2 linked regions of the Desulfosporosinus acidiphilus SJ4 genome follow. Each later gene encodes a partner of the first gene's protein in a complex. Links are inferred from orthologs where the notes say so. Each region holds a gene or a part of one and is shown on either strand. Other genes may lie near its edges. The genes, in order: smc and DESACI_RS15670.

Region 1 (4,501 bases):
ATGGCATGGATACTCTGCCACAATACGAATTCTTTATCTACATACGAAGAACTCTTTCTTTTGATGTCTTCCACATATCGACAGCGGAACCTCAACCCATGACTCGAAGTTCTCCTCATTCATCTCCTGCTTTCGTCGTCCTCCGACCCAAGACAGGAACGCAGCGTGACACAAGGGCGAGGTCTTTACAAGAGCAGCTCAGCAAACTCCGTGAAAGCGACCCCAGACACGGGGCGGTGCACCGGATGTGCACCGCCGCCATAGCGCCATGGATGGCGCTTATGGCACGATAGTCTCCAGTGGAGACTATCGCCGAAGGCGGGTTCTTCAAAAAATACTATCGCCGTAGGATGAACCCCGCTCCCCAAAGAAAGAGCTTGAACGGTAGTTTGCTCTGCGAGCGTATGACCGAGCCCGGTGTCACGCAAGTCCCTCTTCCTTCTCATGCAGCCGCACCGAAAGCAGCTTGGATACCCCGCTCTCTTCCATGGTAATCCCATATAAGATATCGGCCGATTCCATCGTCCCTTTGCGGTGGGAAATAACCACAAACTGAGTTGAATCTGAAAAGCGGTGAAGATACTCCGCGAACCTCTGTACATTAGCATCGTCCAGGGATGCTTCTATCTCATCTAGAATGCAGAACGGCGTTGGTTTTACGCGTAAGAGAGCGAACAAAAGAGCTATGGCCGTCAGGGCTCTTTCTCCCCCGGAAAGCAACGAAAGCAGCTGGGGCTTTTTCCCCGGCGGCTGAGCCACAATCTCAACACCAGTTTCCAAGAGTTCCTCAGGTTCCACCAGCGACAGTTCGGCATTTCCGCCATTGAAGAGTTCCTTGAACACTTCCTGAAAGGCGGCATTGACTGCATTAAAGCTTTCCAGGAATCGTTCACTCATTGTCTCATCAAGTTCACTGATTAACTGGCGCAAGGTCTGATCTGCTTCGATCAGATCCCTCTGCTGGGAGAGCATAAATTCATGTCGTTCCCGCAGTTTCGGGTATTCTTCGATAGCCGCTTGGTTAATAGGGCCGAATTCTTCAATCTGTCGTTTTAACTCTTGAACTCTTTTCCCGATCACAGCCCTCTCTTCTTGAGAAAGATACGTTACTGCTTCCTCCCACTGAAGTGAAAACTCCTCTTCCAAGCGGGCCAGTCCTGTATGGCATTCAGTTTCCCAGCGGACGATCCTAAGATCATTAGCGTGCAAACGTTGTTCATAGTCGTGGACTTTTTGACTCCGGCTGTGCATCTCTTGTTCAAGGGATTGGGCTTGGGCCAAGAGACCTTCTCTCTCCTGCCTCCGCTTCATTAAATCGTATTGCAAAGACTCTTGGACCTGGGCATGCTCCTCAAGGGTTTCATTTAACTCTGACTGTTCCTGGTCAACCTTCTGAAGATTATTTTGGAGTGATACTTGGTTAAGTTTTTTCTGTTTAAGACTTTGCTCGCTTTCCTGGAAAACAACTTTTTCCTGCTCAATTTGCTCTAAACACTGGGCTAGTTCTTGCTCCCACTTGGCTAAGCTTACTTTCTCCTGAGTCAAGTGTTCTCTGCTAAGATCGAGCTCCTCGGCAGCAGTTTGTGCTTCTTGCTCCCTTAGGTTAAACTCTTCGCGCAAATGGCGGGCATTTGCTTCCGCCTTCTCTAACTGTTCCGAACTGTCCTTTAACCTCAAAGTAATCTCGTCTATTTCAGCCAAAGTTCCCTGTTTACGCTGGTTTAACCCCCGCAGCTCGTTTTCAACCCGGCGTACCTGGTTCGAGACATTATCAAAAGCTGTTTTCAGCATGACCTCTCGTTCTTTTGCCTGGCGCTGTTTCTGACTTATGGCTTCAAGGTTCCCTTGCAGTTCGCTTTCTTGACCTTCTAAGTTTTTAAATTCCTGCTCTTTATCCCTATAAACTGTTTCCAGTTTAATTAATTCTAAACGCAGGGTTTCAATTTCACGGGAACGCCCCAGCAAATTTCCGCCTTTGCGCTGAATGCTTCCTCCAGTTAAAGAGCCCCCAGGGTTTACCTGGTCGCCTTCTAAGGTGACAATTCGCAGCTTATACCCCGAGGCCCGTGCAATCCGGGTTGCAGCATCCATATCGCTGACAACCACAATACGTCCCAACAAAAACTCCATGGCTGCCCGATACTTGGGATCATATTCGACTAAATTAACGGCTATTCCAATAAATCCCGGATCACTTTCCACAGCTTTGGCAAGGCTTAATCTATTTCCCTGAATCACATCCAAGGGAAGAAACGTAACTCTGCCCAACTGATGTGCTTTTAAATAAGCAATCGCTGTCTTAGCTGCCTGCTCATTTTCAGCGACAATATTTTGTAAACCTGCCCCCAGAGCAGTTTCAATAGCAATTTCATGGCTTTCGCGAACGGAAATCAGGTCAGCCACTGTCCCGCAGAGTCCCGATCCCTCTCGAATCCCTTTTTTCTTGGCGAGCATAATTTCTCGCACCCCGCGCTGATATCCCTCGAGGGAATCTTCCAAGGTCTGCAGCGCTTGCAGCCGGGCACGAGTTTGATCGATTCTGGTTCGCTGTCTTTGCAGTTCCGTGACTTTCTCTTGGCGAGACCTCTTTAGGCTTTCCAAATCCGCCTGAAGCCGAACTCTCTCGTGCTGAAAAACTTGAGCTTGCTCCTGCAGCTGCAGAAGTTCCTGATTTTGGGCTTCAGATTCCTTTGTCAGAGATTCCAGCTCTTGCTCCTTTTTAGCTTGCTCATTCTGAATCTGCAAAAGCTGCTGCTCCAAAGAAGCTAAGGAATGGCGCATGCCGGTGAGAGCATTGGAACAGTTCGCTTGTTCGGTCATTGCTTCAAAAAGATCAGCCTTTAAACGGTCAATCTCTTCCTTCAATTTATGATCCCGGCCGTCCGCTAATTTCAGTTCTTGTTCAGCAACCTTATGCCGGGATTCCTCTATGGTTAAGCCTAAAACCGCCTGTTTAGCCGCCAAGGTTTTTCGACGCTGCTCCAGTTGACGAAGTTTATCTTCACCTTCACTAACCTCTTGAGATAAACGTTCGATCTGCTCCTTAAAATTCTTAGCCCGTTCTAAGCGCAGGCTTTGCTCATGTTTTATCGTATTATAGGCCTGTTCAGCCCTAAAAGCTTCTCCCTGTTTCGCCTGAATTTCTTCATCAATGGTTTTTAAATGAACTTTTTGCTGCAAATCTTGACTTTCAATTTGACTCAGAAGGGTTTGTGACTCAATTAAGCTTTGTTTCATTGTTTCAGAATCCTGGGTTGCCTGTGTCAACTTCTTTTTGACATCCGCAACATCTAAAACGACAGCCTGAATCTCAAGTGACTTTTGTTCAGCCATGAGAGCAAGACTTTGTTCGGCCACTTGGGCTTGGGCAGCCAGAGGAATCAGTTGTACTTCAATCTCCTGAATAATATCTTCAAGACGCTGAAGATTCGCAGTAGTGGCATCAAGGCGCTTTAAAGCCTCTTTCTTCCGATAGCGGAACTTTGTAATCCCAGCCGTTTCTTCAATCAATGATCGACGTTCTTCCGACTTAAGATTTAAAATTTCCTCAACCCGCCCCTGCCCAATGATCGAAAATCCTTCCTTACCGGCACCGGTATCCATAAATAACTCTTGAATATCCTTCAGGCGGCATGAAGCTTTGTTAATTAAATATTGTCCTTCCCCATCGCGATAGACACGCCTAGTTATCGTGACTTCGCGAAAATCCAAGGGGAAAATTCCTGTTTCATTATCAAAAATCAGAGAGACTTCTGCCACTCCAACGGGTTTGCGCTGAGTACTTCCTGCAAAAATCACGTCTTCCATTTTTGAGCCTCTAAGACTTTTAGCGCTCTGCTCCCCCAAGACCCAGCGAACCGCATCAGCTACGTTACTTTTTCCGCTGCCGTTGGGGCCCACAATGACACTTAGTCCATGACCCAGTTCTAATTTAACGCGATCAGCAAACGATTTAAATCCTTGAATGTGAATTTCCTTCAAGAATACAGGGAAATTCTCAGGACTCATCGTTTTCTTTCCCCCAATTCTCTAAGACCTGTTGGGCAGCATGCTGCTCCGCCTCTTTTTTAGTACGCCCTATTCCTTTTCCCATCAAATTCCCTTGAAGAAAAACGCCTGCCGTGAAGGACTTATTGTGATCCGGACCTTCCTCTACCAAGATTTGGTATCCTACTTCAATCTCCTGTCGCTGTGCTTTTTCTTGCAGCATCGTTTTGTAGTCACCATAATTTCCTTTGGCAACTTCTTCAATGGGGGGTTTGAGCATTTCTAAAATAACACGCCGTGCTTCTTGAAATCCATATTGTAAATAAATCGCGCCAATGACGGCCTCCCAGGCATCGGCTAAAATTGAGGGTCTTTCCCGACCCCCGGAAACCTGTTCTCCCTTCCCCAGCAAGAGCTCTTGACCCAAACTAATGTCACGAGCCTTGTGGGCCAAGGTCGTCTCATTGACGACAGCAGCTCTCATCTTGGTGAGTTCCCCTTCCGGGCGGTCAGG
Region 2 (3,300 bases), 380 kb from region 1 along the record:
CTCCAGAAATATCTACGCCGCAATCACGGCAAAACAAAACACTCATTTCTCAAAACGGCCCCTTTATCCCTGTAGCCTTAATTGATTCAAAGGTTGGTAAATTCTCTTTCCTTGAAGGACTACGCTTTCAAAAAGAGTTACCTCATTAACCGTAAATTCACCTAAATTCTTGGTCTTTAGGCTTGATAAGTCGATGTCATTAAAATTTGGCCGAGAAGCTATGGTAATATGCGGCTTAAATTTTCTATCTTCCAAACGCAAACCTTTTTGGGCGAGCAGAGCATGCAGCTCATCCCTTAGCCGGAAGAGTTCCGGCAGGTTTCCGCCCACTGCGGTCCAGAAAGTGTGCGGCCGCTTATATGAAGGGAAAACTCCCAGTCCGCCAATCTCTAATCTAAAAGCCTGACTATGCTGAGCAGCTATAGACATCCTATCGGTAATGTCCGGTATTACAATGGCGTCAAGTTCCCCTAAGAATTCCAGCGTTATATGGAAGTTATCCTTGGATTTCCAAGAGCCGTTGATTCCCAGCCTTTTAAGTTCTGATTGAAAGGTAAGGAGGGAATGTTTAAGAATATCCGGTATATCGATACCAATAAATAATCTCATCATTGTTCTCCTAAATTTGGGTTATCCTTCTTCTAGTTCGCTGGAACTGGCAACCTCGCGTTCACTGAGAGCGAAAGCCTCGAGATTCGGTAAATCCTCAAGGGAGCTCAAACCAAAATGCAAGAGGAAGTGTTCCGTTGTTCCATAAAGTATAGGACGCCCAGGACCTTCTTTACGCCCAACATCTTTTACCAGGCCTTTCTCAACTAACGTCATCAAGGCTCGATCAGACTGAACGCCTCTTATAAAATCAACTTCTCCGCGAGTCACCGGCTGCTTATAGGCAATAATGGAGAGGACTTCCAAGGCCGCATTGGAAAGGGTCTGAGCCGGCTGTTTATATAAAATTTCTATATAACGTGCCACTTCCGGTTTCGTTGCTAATTTAAATCCCCCGTTGAGTTCTAAGAGCATTAGACCGCAGGCCTCGGAGGAATATCGACGGCGAAGTTCATCTAAGAGTTCTGAAATCTTTGCTGAATCCAACTCGAGGATCTCCTCAAGCAAATCGAGAGTCAAAGGATTCTTGGCAACAAATAACAGCGCTTCTAAAGCAGCCATTTCCGGTTCCCTAAACAGCATTTTATCTACTCCTCTTCAATGAATTCCCAAGCCTTTTCCGTCGGGAACAGCATAATATCACTGAGCACTGCGGATTGTTCTGCACGAACTTTGCCCGCTTTCAACAGTTCCAAGAGCGCAAGAAAAGAAACGACAACTTCCATGCGCGATCTAATTCGCAATAAATGGGTAAAGCGCATTCCCTTAGGGTGAAGAAGTACTCGCCGCATCACATCTGCAAGCATAACCCCAATAGCAATTTCATCCGGCTCAACTTCCCGAATTTCTTCGCCTTTTTCAGCTCGCTCAATAACCTTACAGAAGGCCTGCCAGAGATCCTCAAAGGAAATTCCCTTAAGGGGATCCTCCGGCTGGACGCCGACTAATAGTTCCTCAACATCAATTTCCCGATTAAAAGAACGCCCAGAAGCAACTTCGATTTTTTCTAACATCTGAGCCGCCTGTTTGTAAGTTCTATAAGCCACCAGTCGTTCGGCTAGTTCTTGGCGCAGGTCTTCTTCTTCAGCCTGATTTTGTCCACTCTTGGCAGGTTTCGGCAACAGTTCCCTTGATTTCATAAAGAGCAGCTGAGCTGCCAGAACAAGGAACTCAGTTGTCACTTCCATATCTAAAGACTCCATTTGGCGAACCGCTTCTACAAACTGATCGGCGATCCGGGCAATGGGTATATCATAGATATCTACTTTTTCTTGTTGAATTAAGGTTAAAAGTAAATCTAAAGGACCATGATATGCAGGCAATTCTATCTGAGGACTATTCGGATTGTTATTTCCGCTTTCCATTTAGAGCCCCATAGCACTTCGAACTTCTTTCATCGTGACCGAGGCCGCTTCGTGAGCACGCAGTGCTCCTTCTTTCAAGACATTATCCACACGTCCCGGTTCCTCCCAATAAGCGCGGCGTTCCCTAAAAGGACTTAATAGTTTCTCTAAGTTCTCGGCCAAGAGTCGTTTGCAAGCGACACAGCCAATTTTTCCCGCCCGGCAATTTTCTTCCAAATCCGCCGCTTCCGATGTATATATCTGATGAAACTTATCCACAACACATACCTCCGGATGACCGGGGTCATCTTTACGGAGACGTGCCGGGTCTGTCACCATTTGTTGAACCCGCGTTTTAATCTCCTCAGGAGATGCTGTGAGAGAAATAGCATTATGATAACTTTTACTCATCTTTCGGCCATCAACACCCGGCAAAAGGGGAATTTTGCCCACAAGAGCTTTGGGTTCCGGGAAGACCGGGCCATAAAGATGATTAAAACGCCGGGCGACTTCCCGGCAAAGCTCAACATGAGGAAGTTGATCTTCGCCAACCGGCACAGTGTCTGCTTTGTAGACCAAGATATCGGCAGACATTAACATGGGGTATCCTAAAAAACCATAGGTACCCAAATCTTTTCCTTGGAGGCTTAATTGTTGGATTTGGTCCTTGTAGGTAGGAACACGTTCCAGCCAGGATAAGGGCGTAAACATGGATAAGAGCAGATGAAGTTCGGCATGTTCTTTTACCTCAGATTGGAGAAATACAGCACTTTTTTCAGGATCAATACCCACGCTCAGCCAATCAAGAGCGATTTCGCGGCGCAGGCGGGGGAAGTCCAATTTGTCTTCATACCCTGAGGTTAGAGCATGCAGATCAACCACCGAAAAATAACAGTTATAGTCATCTTGCAAAGAGACCCAGTTTTGGATAACACTGAGGTGTCCAATATGCAACGCCCCTGTCGGACGCATCCCGCTAAAAATAGTACCTTTCATTCAATACACTCCTTTTATTAATCTCTTCAAAAGGACTTAATCGTTAAATCAACCATAAATGACCCAAAAAAGGGGTTAAGATCAAGGAAATAATCGTCTGGTAAACGGAAGCAATTCCATTCATAGCCGGGTATAAGACAACATTCAGAATATCTGTAAATAAAAGTATTACCAAGATAATCATGCCGTATTGTTCAAGCAAATAGAGATAGCGGGCAAACCGTTCCGGCAAAATCCCTGCAAGAATTGAAAAACCATCCAGAGGAGGGATAGGCAGGAGATTAAAAATGCCTAAGCCTAAATTCATAAAGACGATGGAAGAGAACACTCTTTCAATGACAGAACTCCAATC

Evidence for each region.
Region 2: the proteins of smc (region 1) and DESACI_RS15670 are in contact, whole or in part, in a crystal structure (PDB 3ZGX), measured with the Bacillus subtilis proteins. The link is inferred for Desulfosporosinus acidiphilus SJ4 from one-to-one orthologs.

The regions. Positions count from the first base shown.
Region 1 is NC_018068.1:3,803,324-3,807,824, forward strand. What follows is about bases 221-4,408. They hold smc (chromosome segregation protein SMC), read right to left. Parts: upstream 4,009-4,408; coding sequence 421-4,008; downstream 221-420. Other genes in these bases: DESACI_RS17410 (hypothetical protein), read right to left, coding at 221-428; rnc (ribonuclease III), read right to left, coding at 3,998-4,408. In the rest of the region: more of DESACI_RS17410, read right to left, coding at 186-220; more of rnc, read right to left, coding at 4,409-4,501. UniProt on the Bacillus subtilis protein: Required for chromosome condensation and partitioning.
Region 2 is NC_018068.1:3,427,264-3,430,563, forward strand. Bases 86-3,072 are described here. They hold DESACI_RS15670 (segregation and condensation protein A), read right to left. Parts: upstream 1,974-3,072; coding sequence 1,197-1,973; downstream 86-1,196. Other genes in these bases: thpR (RNA 2',3'-cyclic phosphodiesterase), read right to left, coding at 86-612; scpB (SMC-Scp complex subunit ScpB), read right to left, coding at 631-1,191; trpS (tryptophan--tRNA ligase), read right to left, coding at 1,974-2,948; DESACI_RS15680 (site-2 protease family protein), read right to left, coding at 2,992-3,072. Outside these bases: DESACI_RS15655 (ABC-F family ATP-binding cassette domain-containing protein), read right to left, coding at 1-46; more of thpR, read right to left, coding at 64-85; more of DESACI_RS15680, read right to left, coding at 3,073-3,300. UniProt on the Bacillus subtilis protein: Participates in chromosomal partition during cell division. May act via the formation of a condensin-like complex containing Smc and ScpB that pull DNA away from mid-cell into both cell halves.